3 regions of the Streptomyces sp. NPDC013455 genome follow, and region 1 is predicted to be linked to each of the others. Evidence: riboswitches for the same ligand, from Rfam matches in the RefSeq annotation. Region 1 holds a riboswitch; each other region holds the start of a gene.

Region 1 (6,498 bases):
GTCGGCGACGATCTGCTGGGTCTCCTTGACCGTGCCCGCCCGCGTGGAGCCGCCGGCACCGTAGGTCACGGAGACGAAGTCGGGAGCGACCGCCTCGACCCGCCGGAGCGCGCTCCACAGGTTCCGCTCGCCCTTGGGCGTCTTCGGCGCAGAGAACTCGAACGAGTACGTCGTCTTGCCGGTGGCGAGGATGTCGCGCACGGTGCGTGCGCGATCAGTCCTGGTCGATGCGGTTCCGAGGGCCATACGGGCAGGTTAGCCAGGGGTGGGCGGTCCCCCAACCAAACGTCGGAAATTTGCCCGATTTGTCGACTTCCTGTCCACCCCTTGGACAAGCTAGCCCTGGCGCAGCCGCTTCGCGAACTCCGCCGCCGCCGCGCCCGGGTCCCGCGCCTCGGTGATCGCGCGGACCACGACCACCCGGCGGGCACCGGCGTCCAGCACCTGGTCGAGATTGCCGAGGTCGATGCCGCCGATGGCGAACCAGGGGCGGTCGGTGCCGAGGCCGGCCGTGTACCGGACCAGGTCCAGGCCGGGGGCGTGGCGGCCGGGCTTGGTCGGGGTGGGCCAGCAGGGGCCGGTGCAGAAGTAGTCCACACCCTCCTGGACGGCGGCAGCGGCGGCCTCGTCCTCGGCGTGCGTGGAGCGGCCGATCAGCACCCCGTCGCCGAGGATCGCGCGGGCCGCGGGGACCGGCAGGTCGCCCTGGCCCAGATGCAGCACACCGGCGCCGGCGGCGTGGGCGACGTCCGCCCGGTCGTTGACCGCGAGCAGCCTGCCGTGCCGGGCGCAGGCGTCGGCGAAGACTTCCAGGTACTCCAGCTCCTCGGCGGCCTCCATGCCCTTGTCGCGCAGCTGCACGATGTCGACCCCGCCGGCCAGTACCGCGTCGAGGAACTCGGGCAGGTCACCCTGGCGCCTGCGGGCGTCCGTGCACAGGTACAGACGGGCGTCGGCGAGCGCGGTGCGGGCGGTGTCGGACATGGCTGGGTCCCCCCGTGGTCGGTGTCCCTGCGGTTCGGCTGGTGGCGTACGGACGTCCGGCCCGCACGCCACCTCCTGCCGCGGGTCGGCTCAGACGGCGAGCGCCTGGGCGCGGCGCTTCACCTCCGTGCCGCGATTCTCGCTCAGGGCCTGCGCGGGGGTACCGGGCAGGGTCGGGTCGGGGGTGAAGAGCCACTCGATCATCTCTTCGTCCGTGAAGCCGTCGTCCCTCAGGAGCGTCAGGGTCCCGGACAGGCCCTTGACGACCTTGTCCCCGTCGATGAAGGCGGCGGGGACGTGCAGTGCCCGGTTCTCACCACGGCGTACGGCGATGAGCTGGCCGTCCTTGACCAGCTGCCGCACACGCGTCACCTCGACGCCGAGCTGTTCGGCGATGTCGGGGAGGGTGAGCCAGTCGGGGACGAGAGCATCGATCTTTGCGTCAATCTCGGTCACGGAATCCAGCCTAGGCGCTCCGCGGCCTCGCCCGCGATCCGCCGTCGGCCGTCCGCGGCACCGTCGTGCCTGGTCGGGGCGGAGCGCACCGGCGCGGCCTCAGTCGGCCGTGGCGTCCTTCAGGGGCCGGGCCGGGTCGGTCAGGGCGTCCACGTCCATCCGCCGGCCCGCCTCGATCAGGCGGCGGCCCTGGGCCAGGTCGCGGGGGCGGCCCACCGCCAGCAGGGCCACCAGGCGGCCCTCGCGCAGCCAGCACACCGTCCAGGAGGGGCCCGCCGGATCGCCGCGCCAGACCAGGCGGTCGGCCGCGGCGTGGTGGCCGGCGTACTGCACGAACCGGCCGAACTGCTCCGACCAGAAGTACGGCACCGGGTCGTAGACCGCGGGCGTCTCGCCGAGGATGTTCGCGGCGACCGTGCGCGGGCCCTGGAGGGCGTTGTCCCAGTGGTGGACGAGGAGCCGCTCGCCGTAGCGGGCCGAGGGGAAGGAGGCGCAGTCGCCGACGGCGTACACGTCCGGCAGGGAGGTGCGCAGGTGGTCGTCGGCGAGGACGTCGCCGTGCGCGCCCAGCTCGATGCCCGAGCCCGCCAGCCAGGCGGTGGCGGGGCGGGCGCCGACACCGACCACGACGGCGCCCGCGGCCAGCCGGGTGCCGTCGGCGAGCAGCACCGCGCCGGGCTCGACGCGCTCCACACGCGCGCCGGTGCGCAGGTCCGTGCCGCTGTCGGCGTACCAGGCGGCCATCGGGGCGGCCACCTCGGCCGGCAGGGCGCCGGCGAGCGGCCGGTCGGCGGCCTCCACGACGGTCACCGCGCAGCCGGCCTCACGGGCGGCCGTGGCGAACTCGGCGCCGATCCAGCCGGCGCCCACGACCACGACGTCGTGCTGCCGGACGACCACCGGGCGCAGCCGGGCGGCGTCGTCCAGGGTGCGCAGCAGATGCACCCCGGGCACACCCTCGGTGCCGGGCAGGGTGACCGGTTCGGCGCCGGTGGCCAGCACCAGGACGTCGTAGGGGACCGGTCCGGCCTCGGTGTCCAGTTCGTGGTCGGCGGGGCGCACGCCCAGCGCCTCGCAGCCCAGTCTGAGCTCGACGCCGAGGGACTCGAAGTCCACGTCGAAGGCGGAGTTCTCGGCCTTGCCGAGCAGCACCGCCTTCGACAGCGGCGGCCGGTCGTAGGGCTGGTGCGGCTCGGCGCCGATGACGGTCACACCGCCCCGGAAGCCCTGTTCGCGCAGGGCGACCGCGGTCTGCACCCCGGCCATGCCCGCGCCGACGACGACCACGCGCGGCCCCTGTGCCGTGCCCTCTTCCGCTGTCTGCTCGCTCACCCGGTCACCATAGACAATTGACGGTCCGTCAGTCAGGGGGCGTGCTCGGTGATCTGCTCCACCACGCTCGTGCCCGAGCCCTCCCCGGACTCCCATTCCCAGGTCTCCTCCAGCCGCACCCGGCCGTCGGGCAGCTCCACGACCGCGGACACGCAGTGGCCCGAGGCGGTCGTCCCGTCGGTCTTCAGCTGCACGTACCGGAAGTCCAGCCGGTCGCCCTCGCGGGTGCCGATCAGATGCCCGCGCACGACGTCGCCGCCCGCGTACTCGGCCCAGATCTCGCCGTCCTCCTCGTGGTAGGCGAAGCGGGTGCGGGTACCGACCTGACCCGGGGCCTGGTCGGCCACCGGGGCGAGGATCAGTCCGTCGAGCGAGCGGGCCATGGAACGGGGCTCCCTTACGGGCGAGGAGGACGGCGGGCTAGGGTGGCCACCGTACAAGCACTCGCGGGAGCCCGGACGCACCGGGCTGAGAGGGAGGCTGGCGGCCTCCGACCGTACGAACCTGATCCGGGTCATGCCGGCGAAGGGAGGGGCTGGACGCCCATGTCGTCACGTACGTCCGACGTCCTCGTCATCGGGGGCGGAATCATCGGCCTGGTCACGGCCTGGCGCGCGGCGCAGCGCGGGCTCGCCACGGCCGTGGTGGACCCCGAGCCCGGGGGCGGGGCCGCGCGGGTCGCGGCCGGGATGCTGGCCGCGGTCACCGAACTGCACTACGGCGAGGAGACGCTGCTCGCCCTGAACCTGGAGTCGGCCCGCCGCTATCCCGACTTCGCGGCCGAGCTCACCGAGCTGACCGGCCACGACCTCGGCTACCGCCGCTGCGGCACCCTCGCCGTCGCGCTGGACGCCGACGACCGCGCCGGTCTGCGCGACCTGCACGCCCTCCAGCGGCGTTCGGGCCTCGACTCCCAGTGGCTGTCCGGGCGGGAGTGCCGGCACCTGGAGCCGATGCTGGCGCCGGGGGTGCGCGGCGGGCTGCGGGTGGACGGCGACCACCAGATCGACCCGCGGCGGCTCGCGGCCGCCCTGGTGGCCGCCTGCGAGCGGGCCGGCGTGGTCTTCCACCGCACCCGGGCGGAGCGGCTCGACGTGGCCGGGGACCGGGCCGCCGGGATCACCACGGCGGACGGCACCGGGCTGCGCGCGGAGCAGGTGGTGCTCGCCGCCGGCAGCCTGAGCGGGCGGCTCGCGGGGGTCCCGGGGGAAGTGCTGCCGCCGGTGCGGCCGGTCAAGGGGCAGGTGCTGCGGCTGACCGTCCCCCGCCGGTACGCGCCGTTCCTGAGCCGGACCGTACGGGCCGTGGTGCGCGGCAGCCACGTCTACCTGGTGCCCCGGGAGAACGGCGACCTGGTGGTCGGAGCCACCAGCGAGGAGCTGGGCTGGGATACGACGGTCACGGCCGGGGGCGTGTACGAACTGCTGCGCGACGCCCACGAGCTGGTGCCCGGCATCACCGAACTGCCGCTCACCGAGACCCTGGCCGGGCTGCGCCCCGGCTCCCCCGACAACGCGCCGCTGCTCGGCCCGTCCGGTCTGGCCGGGCTGCTGCTGGCCACCGGGCACCACCGCAACGGGGTACTGCTCACGCCGGTCACCGGGGACGTGCTGGCACACGCCCTGGTCACCGGTGAACTGCCCGAGGAGGCGCGTCCGTTCACCCCGCGGCGGTTCGGCGCCACGGGGCTGGAGAAGCTGGAGCAGCCCGCATGAACCCTCCCCTGACCATCTCCGTCAACGGTGAACCCCGCGACATCGCGCCGGGCACCGCGCTGGACGCGCTGGTGGAGACCCTCACCGCGGCGCCCCGCGGGGTGGCCGCCGCCGTCAACGAGACCGTCGTCCCGCGCGCGCAGTGGGCGGCCACCGCGCTCGCCGAGGGCGACCGGGTCGAAGTACTCACCGCCGTGCAGGGAGGCTGAGCCATGGCAGACGATCCCCTGGTCCTCGGCGGGCTGACCTTCTCGTCCCGCCTGATCATGGGCACGGGCGGGGCGCCCAGCCTGGAGGTGCTGGAGCGGTCGCTGGTCGCCTCCGGCACGGAGCTGACCACGGTCGCGATGCGCCGGGTGGACCCGTCCGTGCACGGCTCGGTGCTGTCGGTGCTGGACAGGCTCGGCATCCGGGTGCTGCCGAACACGGCGGGCTGTTTCACCGCGGGCGAGGCGGTGCTCACCGCCCGGCTGGCCCGGGAGGCGCTCGGCACCGACCTGGTCAAGCTGGAGGTCATCGCCGACGAGCGGACGCTGCTGCCGGATCCGGTGGAGCTGCTGGAGGCGGCGGAGACGCTGGTCGACGACGGCTTCACGGTGCTGCCGTACACGAACGACGACCCCGTGCTCGCGCGGAAGCTGGAGGACGTCGGCTGTGCGGCGGTCATGCCGCTGGGCTCGCCGATCGGCTCCGGGCTCGGCATCCGCAACCCGCACAACTTCCAGCTGATCGTGGAGCAGGCGCGGGTGCCGGTGATCCTGGACGCGGGGGCCGGTACGGCGTCCGACGCGGCGCTGGCGATGGAGCTGGGCTGCGCGGGCGTGATGCTTGCCTCGGCGGTGACCCGGGCGCAGGAGCCGGTGCTGATGGCGGACGCCATGCGGCACGCGGTGGAGGCGGGCCGGCTGGCGTACCGGGCCGGCCGCATGCCCCGGCGGCACTTCGCGCAGGCGTCCTCCCCGACGGAGGGCCTGGCCCGTCTCGACCCCGAGCGCCCCGCGTTCTAGCCGCCCGGCCACGCGACCGCCCGTCACCGCCGGCCGGAGGACCGCCCCGGCCGCGGGACGGGCGTGCGTCGCGTCACAGGTCGGCTTCAGTCGTGCTCCCGTGCCGGTGGACGCGGTGGTGGTGTCCGTCCGCCCTCGTAGACTCCCCTCTCGTGGATACGACCCTTCAGGACCCCCTCGTCGGGCAGGTGCTCGACGGCCGGTATCGCGTCGACGCGCGGATCGCGGCCGGTGGGATGGCCACGGTCTACCGGGCCCTGGACACCCGCCTGGACCGCGTGCTCGCGCTGAAGGTGATGCACCCGGCGCTCGCGGCCGACGGGGCCTTCGTCGAGCGCTTCATCCGTGAGGCGAAGTCCGTCGCCCGGCTCGACCACCCCAATGTGGTGCAGGTCTTCGACCAGGGCACCGACGGGTCGTACGTCTACCTGGCGATGGAGTACATCGCCGGCTGCACCCTGCGCGACGTGCTGCGGGAGCGGGGTGCCGTGCAGCCGCGGGCCGCGCTGGACATCCTGGAGCCGGTGCTCGCCGCGCTCGGCGCCGCGCACCGGGCGGGGTTCGTGCACCGGGACATGAAGCCGGAGAACGTGCTGATAGGCGACGACGGCCGGGTGAAGGTGGCCGACTTCGGGCTGGTGCGCTCCGTGGACACGGTGACCAGCACGACGGGGGCCGTACTCGGGACCGTCTCCTACCTCGCGCCCGAGCAGATAGAACGGGGCACCACCGACCCGCGCGTCGACGTGTACGCCTGCGGTGTGGTCCTGTACGAGATGCTGACGGGCACCAAGCCGCACTCCGGGGAGTCCCCGGCCCAGGTGCTCTACAAGCACCTGCACGAGGACGTGCCGCCCCCCTCGGCGCTCGTTCCCGGGCTGCCGTACGAGCTGGACGAGCTGGTCGCGGCGGCCACCGCCCGGGACCTGGCGGTCCGGCCGCACGACGCCGTGGCGCTGCTCGCGCTGGCGCGCGAGGCGCGCCGGCCGCTGACCGACGAGCAG
Region 2 (6,498 bases), on a different contig from region 1:
CCCCGCGCACGATCCGTGCGCGGGCGCCGTCGCCGCCGACCGGCTGCTCGCCCGCCCCGACCGTCCCGACGCGGTCTACGGACTGTTCGACCCCAACGGCACCGACCTGCTCGCCGCCGCCCGCCGCTACGGCCTGCGCGTCCCCGACGACCTGCTGCTGGTGTGCTGCAGCGAATCGACGGTCTACGCCAGCACCGAGCCGCCGATCACCACGCTCTCCCTGAAACCGCGGCGCATCGGCACCGCGGTCGTCCAGCTCCTCATCGATGCCATCGAGGGCGTCGAGTCCGAGCAGCCGGTCGAGCAGGTGATACCGACGGAGCTGATCGTGCGCACGTCCTCCCAGCGGCGGCCGCAGCGCACGACGGTCAGCCCGCCGAGGACACCGGACGAGAAGTAGCGCCGGGCCGGCCGAGGACCCGGCCGGTCCACAGCTGGTCGAACACCCACCCAAACGGGGCGAAAGCCGCGGTGAACTGGAGTCTTGTTCGGATTCCCACCCCTGGGTCATCACACGGCGCGACGCGCATTCCTATGATGGGCCCACGACACCGTGGACCGCTGCGACCAGGCAGTCCGAAGCGGTGCAGATGCGGCGCGATGGTGGAGGGGTCTGATGACTCAGGGGGCCGGTCAGGGACCCGAGGCGGAGCGGACGGCGACGCTGCGCGACTTCCGGGTACCCGCGTACGTCCACGAGACCGGTCCGTACGTCCGTGGCGTCCACCCCGGCGACGCCGTCCCGGCCGCCGACGAGGCGTACCCCGAGGGCTACACCCCCACCCAGCGCGACCTGCCCGTCATCAACCGCGGCGACACCCTCCAGGTCCCCGTGGAGCCCGCCCCCGCGGCCCCGGCCCCGCAGCCCGCGGCCGGCCCCGGACCGCTCTACGTCGTCGGAGACGTCCACGGCTACCTGGACGAGCTGGTCACCGCCCTGCAGGAGCAGGGCCTGATCGACGCCTCCGGCCAGTGGTGCGCCGGCACCACCCGGCTGTGGTTCCTCGGTGACTTCACCGACCGCGGCCCGGACGGCATCGGCGTCATCGACCTGGTCATGCGCCTGTCCGCCGAGGCGGCCGCGGCGGGCGGCTACTGCAAGGCCCTCATGGGCAACCACGAGCTGCTGCTGCTCGGCGCCAAGCGGTTCGGCGACACGCCCGTCAACTCCGGCGCGGGCACCGCCACCTTCCAGGCGGCCTGGCTGCTCAACGGCGGCCAGAAGACCGACATGGACCGCCTCCAGGACCACCACCTCCAGTGGATGGCCCGCCTCGACGCCGTCGAGGAGGTCGACGGCTATCTGCTCCTGCACTCCGACACCACCGCCTACCTGGACTACGGCGACTCCATCGAGGCGGTCAACGACACCGTCCGCGAGACGCTGACCCGCAACGACGCCGACGAGGTCTGGGACCTCTTCCGCAAGTTCACCAAGCGCTTCTCCTTCCGCGACGAGGGCGGCGCGGACGCCGTGCGCTCCCTCCTCGATACGTACGGCGGCACCCGGGTCGTTCACGGACACAGCCCCATCCCCTACCTCCTCGGCGAGGTCGGCTCCGAGGACGGCGAGGAGGGCACCGGCCCGGTCGTCGAGGGACCGCACATCTACGCCGACGGTCTGGCCATCGCCATGGACGGCGGAGTGACCATGGCCGGAAAACTGCTGGTCCAGCAACTCCCGCTGGATATCTGAGCGTTCTCGGGGCAGGCGTCCCCCGGTCGCGTACGCGCAGGCCGGGACGCGAATTCCGGCAATCCCCTGTCACCGTGCGCCGTCACGGCTCTACCATCGGCTTATCCGTAGCAGGCTCCCCTCCGTTTCTGCCCGACGGCTCGCCGGCGTGCGAGCCCCAAGCCCTACGGAGCATCGGGGGATGCACATGAGAAGCGTTCCGCAGCACCTGAGGAGCGAGGACCGACAGGACTTCGAGCGGCTCCTCGATGAGGCGCTGCGCTCCGCACCGAACCGACCGGAACCGGCCGCTGCCGGACAGCGGCTCAACCCCGAACAACTGCGCACCATGGCGCTCGACGCCGCCGCCCTGATCACGGCAGCCGCGGCGGCCGAGTACCAGCACTACGTCAAGGTCCGCGACCAACTGCGCCACCCGGCGCCGCTCGCCCCGCCGGCCGCCGACAACTCCGATGCCGGGCCGACCGGTTCGGAGGTCACGGGCCTCGCCACCGCCCTCGGCGAGGCCGCCGAGAACACGGGCGCGGGCGCCACCGCGGTCATCGCCGTCCTGGCACCCATCCTCTCCGGAACCGCCGCGGTGCTGTTCCTGCTCGTCGGTTACCTCCTGAAGATGCTGGACCCCGGGCAGACCATCGCCCGGACCATGCTCACCACCGGCTGGGTGTTCGGCGCCATGACGGCGGCAGCGATCCTCGTCGCCGCCGTCGGGCTGGTGCTCACCGCGCTGCGCAACAGCACCCCGGCGGACGCCCGGGCCCAGGACGCGGCGCACGAAGAGCTGGCCAGGGCACGAGAGGCATGGCGGGACGCCCTGCTGCAGCGCGGCATCCTGCCCTTCCTCCAGGAGGCGCTGGCCGGTCCCGGCCCGGCCGCCGTCCCCCACACGGCCCCACCCTCACCGACCGGCCGCATACCGCGCCTGGGCTACGGCCGCCCCGGCTTCAGCAGCCCCGACGCCGGCACCGGTCGCCCGAGCTACACCAGTCCCGACTACACGAGCCCGGACTTCGGCGGTCCGGAGCACCAGCCCGACTAGCCCGGCCTCACGCCGCACAGGGCCCGGCCCGGCGTCCACCGCGGGGCGTGGGCCGGCCGCCACGGCGTGAGGGTGTCCGGCGGGCCGAGCGGCGTGGTACCACCACCCGGCCGGCCGCGGACCCACCGCCCCGCGCCGCACCAGCCGCCCGCTGCGGGCCGTCCGGTGCGGCGAGTCCACCGCGCGCCGGTCGGCGACCGTCTCAGTCGGCGATCGGCAGATAGACGCGGTTGCCGGCGGCCGCGAACTCCTTGGACTTCTGGGCCATGCCCTCCTCGATCTCGCCCCGGCTGCCGCCGTGCTCCCGCCGGATGTCCTGCGAAATCTTCATGCTGCAGAACTTCGGGCCGCACATGGAGCAGAAGTGGGCCGTCTTGGCGGGCTCGGCCGGCAGCGTCTCGTCGTGGAACTCCCGTGCCGTCTCCGGGTCGAGGGCGAGGTTGAACTGGTCCTCCCACCGGAACTCGAAGCGCGCGTCCGACAGGGCGTCGTCCCACTCCTGCGCGCCCGGGTGTCCCTTGGCGAGGTCGGCCGCGTGCGCGGCGATCTTGTAAGTGATGACGCCGGTCTTCACGTCGTCCCGGTTGGGCAGGCCCAGGTGCTCCTTGGGCGTGACGTAGCAGAGCATCGCCGTGCCCCACCAGGCGATCATCGCGGCACCGATGCCGGAGGTGATGTGGTCGTACGCCGGCGCGACGTCCGTGGTCAGCGGGCCGAGCGTATAGAACGGAGCTTCATCACAGATCTCCTGCTGAAGGTCGATGTTCTCCTTGATCTTGTGCATCGGGACGTGACCGGGGCCCTCGATCATCGTCTGTACATGGAAACGCCTGGCGATCCGGTTGAGTTCCCCGAGCGTCTTCAACTCGGCGAACTGCGCCTCGTCGTTGGCGTCGGCGATCGAGCCGGGCCTCAGACCGTCGCCCAGCGAGTACGTGACGTCGTAGGCGGCGAGGATCTCGCAGAGCTCCTCGAAGTTCTCGTAGAGGAACGACTCCTTGTGGTGCGCCAGGCACCACGCGGCCATGATCGACCCGCCGCGCGAGACGATGCCGGTCTTGCGGTTGGCGGTGAGCGGGACGTAGGGGAGCCGGACACCCGCGTGGACGGTCATGTAGTCCACACCCTGCTCGGCCTGCTCGATGACCGTGTCCTTGTAGATCTCCCAGGTCAGTTCCTCGGCCTTGCCGTCGACCTTCTCCAGTGCCTGGTAGAGCGGCACCGTGCCGATGGGCACGGGGGAGTTGCGCAGCACCCACTCGCGGGTGGTGTGGATGTTGCGGCCGGTGGACAGGTCCATGACCGTGTCGGCGCCCCAGCGGGTCGCCCACGTCATCTTCTCGACCTCCTCCTCGATGGAGGACGTCACCGCGGAGTTGCCGATGTTGGCGTTGACCTTCACCAGGAACCGCTTGCCGATGATCATCGGTTCGATCTCCGGGTGGTTCACATTGGCCGGCAGCACGGCCCGGCCTGCCGCGATCTCCTCGCGGACCACCTCTGGAGAAACGTTCTCCCTGATGGCCACGAACTCCATCTCCGGCGTTATCTCGCCCCGCCGCGCGTACGCGAGCTGGGTCACCGCCTCGCCGTTGCGGCCCCGGCGCGGCTGACGCGGGCGCCCGGGGAAGACCGCGTCCAGGTTCCGCAGCCCGCCACGCGGCGCGGTGTGCTTGATCCCGTCGTCCTCGGGACGGACCGGACGGCCCGCGTACTCCTCCGTGTCCCCGCGGGCGACGATCCAGTTTTCCCGCAGCGGCGGCAGGCCCCTGCGGACATCCGTGTCCAGCAGGGGATCGGTGTACGGGCCTGACGTGTCGTACAACGTGACCGACTGCCCGTTGGTGAGGTGCACCTGGCGGACCGGCACGCGCAGGTCGGGGCGCGAACCCTCGACGTACGCCTTGTGCCAGCCGATGGACTTCCCGGCCTCCTGGGACTTGTCGTCCTGAACAGAGGCAGGCGTGCGTGCGTCCTTGTTGGTCATGAGACCTACTCCCTACGCCGGCATTACCCGGTAACAGGTTCGGCGGTCGACGCAGCGGTGTCCGTCTGCCGACATCTCCGTGGAACTGCGTTCGTTCCACGTGAAACATCGTGTCTACGGAGGTCAGCGCCCTCTCAGCCCGGTGCTCCGAGCTCCCGCGTGTGCAAAGGTGCCTCCACGCTAGCGTCATGTGTGGCGCGGTGAACAGTGGGCCCCCACGGTTCTTGCGATGATCGGGTGGTGACCAGGATGGAGCAGTACCCCTACCAGCCGCCGGAGCCGCATCGCCGAGACGGCTCGGGACAGGCCTTCGGACCCGGCCACGGAGCCCCTGACGGCGGCCGTGGTACCGGTCCGGGAAACGGCTCTGCCCCGCTCCACGGGGACTCGGGTGCCGGCTCGGGCACCGGCGGTGACGGCCCCGGGCACCACGGGCCCGCGGGTCACGGCCACCAAGGCCACGCGCACAGCCACAGCCACGGCCCGGCCGCTCCGGTGTCCCAGCATCTGCGCAAGGTCATCGCGGCGGTGCTGATCCCCTTCACCGCGGCGGTCCTGGTCGGCCTCGTGGTGCTCTGGCCCGGAGGAGCGCCCTCCCACAAGCGCACCGGCGTGGGCTTCGACCGGCAGACCCAGCAGGCCACGGTCACCCGGGTCGTCGAGGTCGACTGCAAGTCGGTGAACGCCTCCGGTGCCACCCCGACCGGTGACACCTCCACCGCGGAGGGCAGTTCGGCGCAGCAGCAGGCCGACGGGACCTGCAAGAAGGCGACCATCCGGGTCGACACCGGCAAGGACAAGGGCCGTACGTTCACCGAGATCGTGCAGCCGGACCAGTCACGGCAGCTGGAGCAGGGCGAGAAGGTCGTGGTCGCCTACGAGCCCTCCGCTCCGAAGGACCTCCAGTACGCGGTGACCGATGTGAACCGCTTGTTCCCCATGATGCTGCTCGCAGGGATCTTCGCCGTCGCCGTCGTCGTGGTGGGCCGGCTGCGCGGCCTCATGGCACTGGTCGCCCTGGCCGTCAGCTTCCTGGTACTGACCCTGTTCATCCTGCCCGCGATCCTGCAGGGTTCGAACCCGCTGCTGGTAGCCGTGGTCGGGTCGAGCGCCATCATGCTGATCGCCCTGTACCTGTGCCACGGCCTGTCGGCCCGGACATCGGTGGCGGTGCTCGGCACCCTGATCTCCCTGTCGCTGATCGGCGTGCTCGGCTCGCTCTTCATCGGCTGGGCCGCGCTCACCGGCAACACGGACGACAACACCGGCCTCATCCACGGCCTGTATCCGTCGATCGACATGAGCGGTCTGCTGCTGGCCGGCGTCATCATCGGTTCGCTCGGCGTGCTGGACGACGTGACGGTGACCCAGACGTCGGCCGTGTGGGAGCTGCACGAGGCCAACCCCTCGATGGGCTGGCGCGGGCTGTACCGGGCGGGCATCCGCATCGGCCGCGATCACATCGCCTCCGTCGTCAACACCCTCGTGCTCGCCTACGCCGGTGCCGCACTGCCGTTGCTGCTGCTGTTCTCGATCGCGCAGAGCAGCGTCGGGACCGTGGCCAACAGCGAGCTGGTGGCCGAGGAGATCGTGCGCACGCTGATCGGCTCGATCGGTCTGGTCGCCTCGGTCCCGGTCACCACCGCGCTGGCCGCGCTGGTCGTCTCGGCCGACCGGCCCGCCCCGGCTGCCGCGTCACCTTCCGGGGCTCAGCCGGCCGCGGCGCGCGGCGGCCGGGGCCGGCGTCGGAAGCGGTGAGCCGGGTGCGGCCCGGAG
Region 3 (6,498 bases), on a different contig from region 1:
CCTCGTACGGCTTCCGGGCCCCTGTCCTGAGCGAAGGGCGGGGGCCCGGTGTCGTACCGAGGCCCGGCACCTGGAACCCGGCACCCGTCACCTGAACCCGGCACCCGGCCCCGGAACCTCGAACCCGGCCCCCGCACCTGAACCCGGCACCTGAACCCGGCACCGGCACCTGGACCCCGGCAGCGGAACGCCGCCCCGGATGCCGCAGCAGAAATCGCCGGGCCCGGCCGGCGGGCGGCAGACTCCCTGACAGGACACACGGCGTGTGCCGCGCCGCCGACGCCGCAGGGAGCGTGCCCCATGCCCCTCGACCCAGCCGCCTCCCCGGCCGACCGGTCCGCCTCCCCGGCCGACCCAGCCGCCTCCCCGGCCGACCGGTCCGCCGCCCCGGCCGACCCAGCCGCCTCCCCGGCCGACCGGTCCGCCGCCCCGGCCGGCCCAGCCGCCTCCCCGGCCGGCCGGTCCGCCGCCCCGGCCGACCCAGCCGCCTCCCCGGCCGGCCGGTCCGCCTCCCCGGCCGACCGGTCCGCCGCCCCGGCCGACCGGTCCGCCCTCCCGGCCGACCGGTCCGCCGCCGCGCCGCTTCCCCCCGTGCGGTTCTGGGCCGTCGGTGATCTGCCCGCGCTCGACCCCGACCCGCTCCTGGACGAGCTGCTGCGCAGCGAACCGGTCAGCCGGATCAGGCTGCCGTACGGCACCGGGCACGCATGGCTGGTGACCCGGTACGAAGACGTCCGCTTCGTCACCTCCGACCCGCGCTTCTCCCGGGAGGAGGTGGTCGGCCGCGACGTCACCACGATGCGTCCCGTGCCGGTGGCCTCGCAGACGGCGGGCGTGCAGTACGTCGACCCGCCCCGGCACACCGTGCTGCGCAGGGTCGTGGCCCGGGCGTTCACCGGGCGGAGCATGCAACGCCTGCGCCCGCTCGCCGAGCGCCGGGCCGCCGCACTGCTCGACGGCATGCGGCGCGCCGGCGCACCGGCCGACCTCATGGAACACCTGCACGGTCCCTTCCCGCTCGCCGTGCTCCGGGACTTCCTCGGCGTGGACGAGCGGGACTGGCACCGGTGGGCCGAGACGGGGGAGGCGCTGCTGTCCGCCGGAGCCGAGTCCGGGGAGCGCGCCGCGGCGGCGGCCCGGGCCACCCGGGCCCACATCGCCGAGCTGCTCCGGCGCCGCCGCGAGGAACCCCGCGAGGACCTGGCCGGAGTGCTGGCGCGGGCGGCCGAGGCGGGCGAGATCACGGACGACGAGGCGATCTCCCTGGCCACCGCCGTCCAGGTCAGCGGCGGCCACGCGGTCCGCAACAACAGCGGTTCGATGATGTACGCGCTGCTCACCCACCCCCGCCACCTGGAACGGCTGCGCCGCGAGCCGGAGCTGCTGCCGCGGGCCGTGGAGGAGCTGTTCCGCTACGTCCCGCACCGCAACGGCGTCGGCATCCCCCGGGTCGCCACCGAGGACGTGCGGGTCGGCGGGCGGCTGATCCGGGCGGGGGACGTGGTCTACAACGCGTACCTCGCCGCCAACCGCGATCCCGAGGTGTTCCCCGACCCCGACACCCTGGACTTCGACCGCGCGGGCGCCGCGCACCTCGCCTTCGGCCACGGCCCGCACCACTGCCTGGCCGCCGTCATGGCCCGGATGGAGGCGGAGGTGATGATCGGCGCCGTACTCACCCGCTTCCCCGGCATCCGGCTGGCCGTACCGCCCGAGGAGGTGGAGTTCCAGCGCCGGGGCCTGATCCGCGGACCGCGCACCCTGCCCGTGGCTTGGTGAGGGAACCTTTCACCCGTGGACGGCGTCTGCCCGTACGACAGCGGCTTCCGGTACGACGACACAGGTGGGGACCATGATTCTGCTCTTGCTCGGCGTCCTGGCGCTCGTAGTCGGCGGCTGCGTCTGCGTGGTGTGGGCGGAGCGCGGCGGCCCGCGCTGGACCCGCGCCGTCGCGACCGTCACCCTCACCGCGGGCGAGCTGGCCCGCAGCGCCTCGAAGAAGCGCGGCGGAACCGCGAACGCCACCCAGCCGGACAACACCGACGACTAGCCCCACCCACCCCGCCGGCTCGGCCCGGGAGATCAAACAATCGCTGACAAGGCTGCAGATCTTCCAGCGAAGTCTGGTGGTGGTACTACTTTGGGCCGTCCGATGCTGACCACCGGTACCCACGGGTGACCGCCCCCACCCCGCTCCGGCCTGGGCCACCGGAGTCGATCTGCGACACTGGTAAGACCATGCCCAAGCCCGGAGAACTCACCTTTGTCGCGCCGCGCGGTGCCAAGCAGCCGCCGCGGCATCTTGCCGACCTCACGCCCGCCGAGCGCAAGGACGCTGTGGCCGAGATCGGTGAGAAGCCGTTCCGTGCCAAGCAGCTCGCGCAGCACTACTTCGCGCGGTACGCGCACGACCCGGAGCAGTGGACCGACATCCCGGCCGGTTCGCGCGCCAAGCTGCAGGAGGCGCTGTTCCCGGAGCTGATGACCGTCGTCCGGCACCTCTCCACCGACCAGGGCACCACCCGCAAGACGCTGTGGCGGCTGTTCGACGGGACGCTGGTCGAGTCCGTGCTGATGCGCTACCCGGACCGCGTCACCATGTGCATCAGCTCGCAGGCCGGATGCGGCATGAACTGCCCGTTCTGCGCGACCGGGCAGGCGGGGCTGGACCGGAACCTCTCCACCGCGGAGATCGTCCACCAGATCGTCGACGGGATGCGGGCGCTGCGGGACGGCGAGGTGCCCGGCGGGCCCGCTCGGCTGTCCAACATCGTCTTCATGGGCATGGGCGAGCCGCTCGCCAACTACAAGCGGGTCGTCGGCGCCATCCGGGCGCTCACCGACCCGGCCCCGGACGGGCTCGGCCTCTCGCAGCGCGGGATCACCGTCTCGACGGTGGGCCTTGTGCCGGCCATCCACCGGTTCGCCGACGAGGGCTTCAAGTGCCGGCTGGCGATCTCCCTGCACGCCCCCGACGACGAGCTGCGCGACACCCTCGTCCCCGTCAACACGCGGTGGAAGGTGCGCGAGGTCCTGGACGCCGGGTTCGAGTACACCGAGAAGTCGGGCCGCCGGCTGTCGATCGAGTACGCGCTGATCCGGGACATCAACGACCAGGCCTGGCGCGGTGACCGGCTCGGGCGGCTGCTCAAGGGCAAGCCCGTACACGTCAACCTCATCCCGCTGAACCCGACGCCCGGCTCCAAGTGGACCGCCTCGCGGCCCGAGGACGAGAAGGCGTTCGTCGAGGCCATCGCGGCCCACGGGGTGCCCGTCACCGTCCGGGACACCCGCGGCCAGGAGATCGACGGGGCGTGTGGTCAGCTCGCGGCCACCGAGCGGTAATCTGACCGGGTCCACACATCTTCATATTCCGACAGGGGAGCGCCACAGCGCTGAGAGTGCGGCGGACAGGGCCGCAGACCCTCTGAACCTCGCCCAGGTCATTCTGGGTAGGAAGTTCGGTCATCACTCAAGCTGTTGCGCCCTGCCCGGGTCTCCTTGGCGGAGCCCGGGCAGGGCCGCGTCTCTTCCTGGCCAACCCCCAGGAGGACATCCAGTGCACACCAAGACCCTCGCGACCGCGGCCGCCGGCCTCGTCGCGCTGTCCGCGCTGACCGGGTGCGGCTCGTCCGACACCAAGGGCTCCGCGGACACCAAGACCGTGACCCTGGTCAGCCACAACTCGTGGAGCGTCTCGAAGAACGTCCTGAAGGACTTCGAGAAGCGTTCCGGATACAAGGTCCGGGTCCTCGAGGACGGCGACGCCGGTCAGGCCGTCAACAAGGCGATCCTGACCAAGGACAACCCGCAGGGCGACGTCCTCTTCGGCGTCGACAACACCCTGCTCTCCCGCGCCCTGGACAACGGCCTCTTCCAGCCGTACGAGGCCAAGGGCCTCGACACGGTCGGTGCCGCCTACCAGCTCGACAAGGACAAGCACCGGGTCACGCCGGTCGACTACGGCGACATCTGCGTCAACTACGACAAGGCGTACTTCAGCGAGCACAAGCTGACCCCGCCGCGGTCCTTCGCCGACCTCGCCAAGCCCGCGTACAAGAACCTCCTCGTCACGGAGAACGCGGCCACCTCCTCCCCGGGCCTCGGCTTCCTGCTCGGCAGCGCCGCGGAGTTCGGCGACGGGGGCTGGCCGGACTACTGGAAGAAGCTGAAGGCCAACGGCGTCAAGGTCGTCGACGGCTGGGAGCAGGCCTACTACCAGGAGTTCTCCGGGTCCTCCGAAGGCAGGAAGGCGGGCGGCGACCGGCCCCTCGTGGTGTCGTACGCCTCCTCCCCGCCCGCCGAGGTGATCTACGCCAAGAAGCGGCCCGGCACCGCGCCGACCGGTGTGGCCACCGGTACCTGCTTCCGGCAGATCGAGTTCGCGGGGCTGCTGAGCAACGCGAAGAACACCGAGGGCGGCAAGGCGCTCATCGACTTCCTGCTGACCAGGGAGTTCCAGCAGGACATGCCGCTGAACATGTTCGTCTACCCGGTCACGCGGGGGGCCGCCGTGCCCGCCGACTTCACGAAGTACGGCCCGGCCGCCGAGGACCCCGAGACCCTGGCGCCCGAGAAGATCGCCGCCAACCGCGACCAGTGGGTCAAGTCGTGGACGTCGCTCGTACTGAAGTGACCGGCACCCGGCGGGGGAACGCGGCGCGGCTCGGGCTGATGGCCCTGCCCGTCGCGTTCTTCGCGCTGTTCTTCGCCTGGCCCGTGGCCGCGATCGTCGCGCGCGGGCTGAAGGTGGACGGCGCCTGGCGGCTGGGACGGATCGCGGACGTCGTGGCCCAGCCGGACGTCCGGCACGTGCTGTGGTTCACCACCTGGCAGGCGCTCGCCTCCACCGCGCTCACCCTGCTGCTGGCGCTGCCCGCCGCCCACGTCTTCGCCCGTCTGGACTTCCCCGGCAAGCAGCTGCTGCGGGCCGTGGTCACCGTCCCGTTCGTGCTGCCGACCGTCGTCGCCGGCAGCGCCTTCCTGGCCCTGGTCGGCCACCGCGGCCTGCTGGACGAGCTGTGGGGGGTACGGCTCGACACCACCGTGTGGGCGATCCTGCTGGCCCACGTCTTCTTCAACTACGCGGTCGTCGTCCGCACGGTCGGCGGGCTGTGGGCCCAGCTCGACCCCCGGCAGGAGGAGGCGGCGCGGATGCTGGGCGCCTCCCGGCTGACCGCCTGGCGGCAGGTCACCCTGCCGGCGCTCGCGCCCGCCGTGGCCGCCGCCGCCCTGATGGTGTTCCTGTTCACCTTCACCTCCTTCGGCGTGGTGCAGATCCTCGGCGGCCCGGCCTTCTCCACCATCGAGGTGGAGATCTACCGGCAGACCTCCGACGTCTTCGACCTCTCCACGGCCGCCGTCCTCACCCTCGTCCAGTTCGCCGCCGTCGGCGCGATCCTCGCCGTGCACGCCTGGACGGTCCGGCGGCGGGAGACCGCCCTCCGCCTGGTCGACGCCCGGACGACCGCGCGCCGGCCGCGCGGGGCCGGGCAGTGGGCGCTGCTCGCCGCGGTCCTCGCCACCATCGCCGTGCTCCTGGTGCTGCCGCTCGCCGTCCTCGTCCGGCGCTCGCTCGACGCGCCCGGCTTCGGCTATTACCGGGCGCTCACCGCGGCCGACGGCGGAGTGTTCCTGGTGGCGCCGGTGCAGGCCGTGTGGACCTCGCTCCAGTACGCCGTCGCCGCGACCGCCATCGCCGTCGTGATCGGAGGTCTCGCCGCCGCCGCGCTGGCCCGCCGGGACGCGGGGCGGCTGGTGCGCGGCTTCGACGCGCTGCTGATGCTGCCGCTCGGGGTGTCCGCCGTCACCGTCGGCTTCGGCTTCCTGATCGCGCTGGACGAGCCGCCACTGGACCTGCGCCAGTCCTGGATCCTGGTGCCCCTCGCCCAGGCGCTGGTCGGTGCCCCCTTCGTCGTGCGCACCATGCTGCCCGTGCTGCGCGCGGTGGACACCCGGCTCCGCGAGGCGGCCGCCGTGCTCGGGGCCTCGCCCTGGCGGGTGTGGCGGGAGGTGGACCTGCCGCTGGTACGGCGGGCGCTGCTGGTCGCCGCCGGCTTCGCGTTCGCCGTCTCGCTCGGCGAGTTCGGGGCGACCGTGTTCATCGCCCGGCCCGACAACCCCACGCTCCCGGTCGCCGTGGCCCGGCTGCTCAGCCGTCCCGGCGAGCTCAACTACGGCCAGGCGATGGCCCTTTCCACGATTCTCATGGTGGTCTGCGCCGCCGCGCTGCTGGTCCTGGAGCGTCTGCGCACCGACCGGACGGGGGAGTTCTAGATGCTGCTGAGCCTTGCCGCCGCGACCGTGCGCTTCGGCGGGCGCGCCGTGCTCGACGCGGTGGACCTGGACGTCGCCGAGCACGAGGTGGTGTGCGTGCTCGGGCCCAGCGGCAGCGGCAAGTCCACGCTGCTCAGGACGGTGGCGGGCCTGCAGCCCCTGGACGCCGGGCGGGTGTCGCTCGACGGCCGCGACCAGCGGGGCGTGCCCGCGCACAAGCGG

Evidence for each region. A riboswitch is a leader RNA that binds a small molecule or an ion and turns the genes downstream of it on or off. The one in region 1 is predicted to bind thiamine pyrophosphate.
Region 2: another riboswitch for thiamine pyrophosphate. It lies ahead of thiC (phosphomethylpyrimidine synthase ThiC); the one in region 1 lies ahead of thiO (glycine oxidase ThiO).
Region 3: another riboswitch for thiamine pyrophosphate. It lies ahead of ABZ576_RS14060 (thiamine ABC transporter substrate-binding protein); the one in region 1 lies ahead of thiO (glycine oxidase ThiO).

What each region holds. Positions count from the first base shown of each region.
Region 1 covers NZ_JBEYCX010000001.1:205,375-211,872, forward strand. Annotated here, with positions in the region: gene metF (methylenetetrahydrofolate reductase [NAD(P)H]) at 1-246, opposite strand, end outside; gene thiE (thiamine phosphate synthase) at 337-984, opposite strand; gene ABZ576_RS00875 (Rv2175c family DNA-binding protein) at 1,075-1,440, opposite strand; gene ABZ576_RS00880 (FAD-dependent oxidoreductase) at 1,540-2,772, opposite strand; gene ABZ576_RS00885 (hypothetical protein) at 2,805-3,155, opposite strand; TPP riboswitch at 3,209-3,320, shown strand; gene thiO (glycine oxidase ThiO) at 3,318-4,487, shown strand; gene thiS (sulfur carrier protein ThiS) at 4,484-4,696, shown strand; gene ABZ576_RS00900 (thiazole synthase) at 4,700-5,494, shown strand; gene pknB (Stk1 family PASTA domain-containing Ser/Thr kinase) at 5,647-6,498, shown strand, end outside.
Region 2 covers NZ_JBEYCX010000026.1:42,684-49,181, reverse strand. Annotated here, with positions in the region: gene ABZ576_RS30880 (LacI family DNA-binding transcriptional regulator) at 1-400, shown strand, start outside; gene ABZ576_RS30875 (metallophosphoesterase) at 617-1,696, shown strand; gene ABZ576_RS30870 (hypothetical protein) at 1,878-2,735, shown strand; gene thiC (phosphomethylpyrimidine synthase ThiC) at 2,938-4,722, opposite strand; TPP riboswitch at 4,715-4,891, opposite strand; gene ABZ576_RS30860 (YibE/F family protein) at 4,963-6,480, shown strand.
Region 3 covers NZ_JBEYCX010000007.1:115,139-121,636, reverse strand. Annotated here, with positions in the region: gene ABZ576_RS14075 (cytochrome P450) at 301-1,779, shown strand; gene ABZ576_RS14070 (hypothetical protein) at 1,853-2,050, shown strand; gene rlmN (23S rRNA (adenine(2503)-C(2))-methyltransferase RlmN) at 2,239-3,345, shown strand; TPP riboswitch at 3,369-3,477, shown strand; gene ABZ576_RS14060 (thiamine ABC transporter substrate-binding protein) at 3,560-4,636, shown strand; gene ABZ576_RS14055 (iron ABC transporter permease) at 4,675-6,276, shown strand; gene ABZ576_RS14050 (ABC transporter ATP-binding protein) at 6,277-6,498, shown strand, end outside.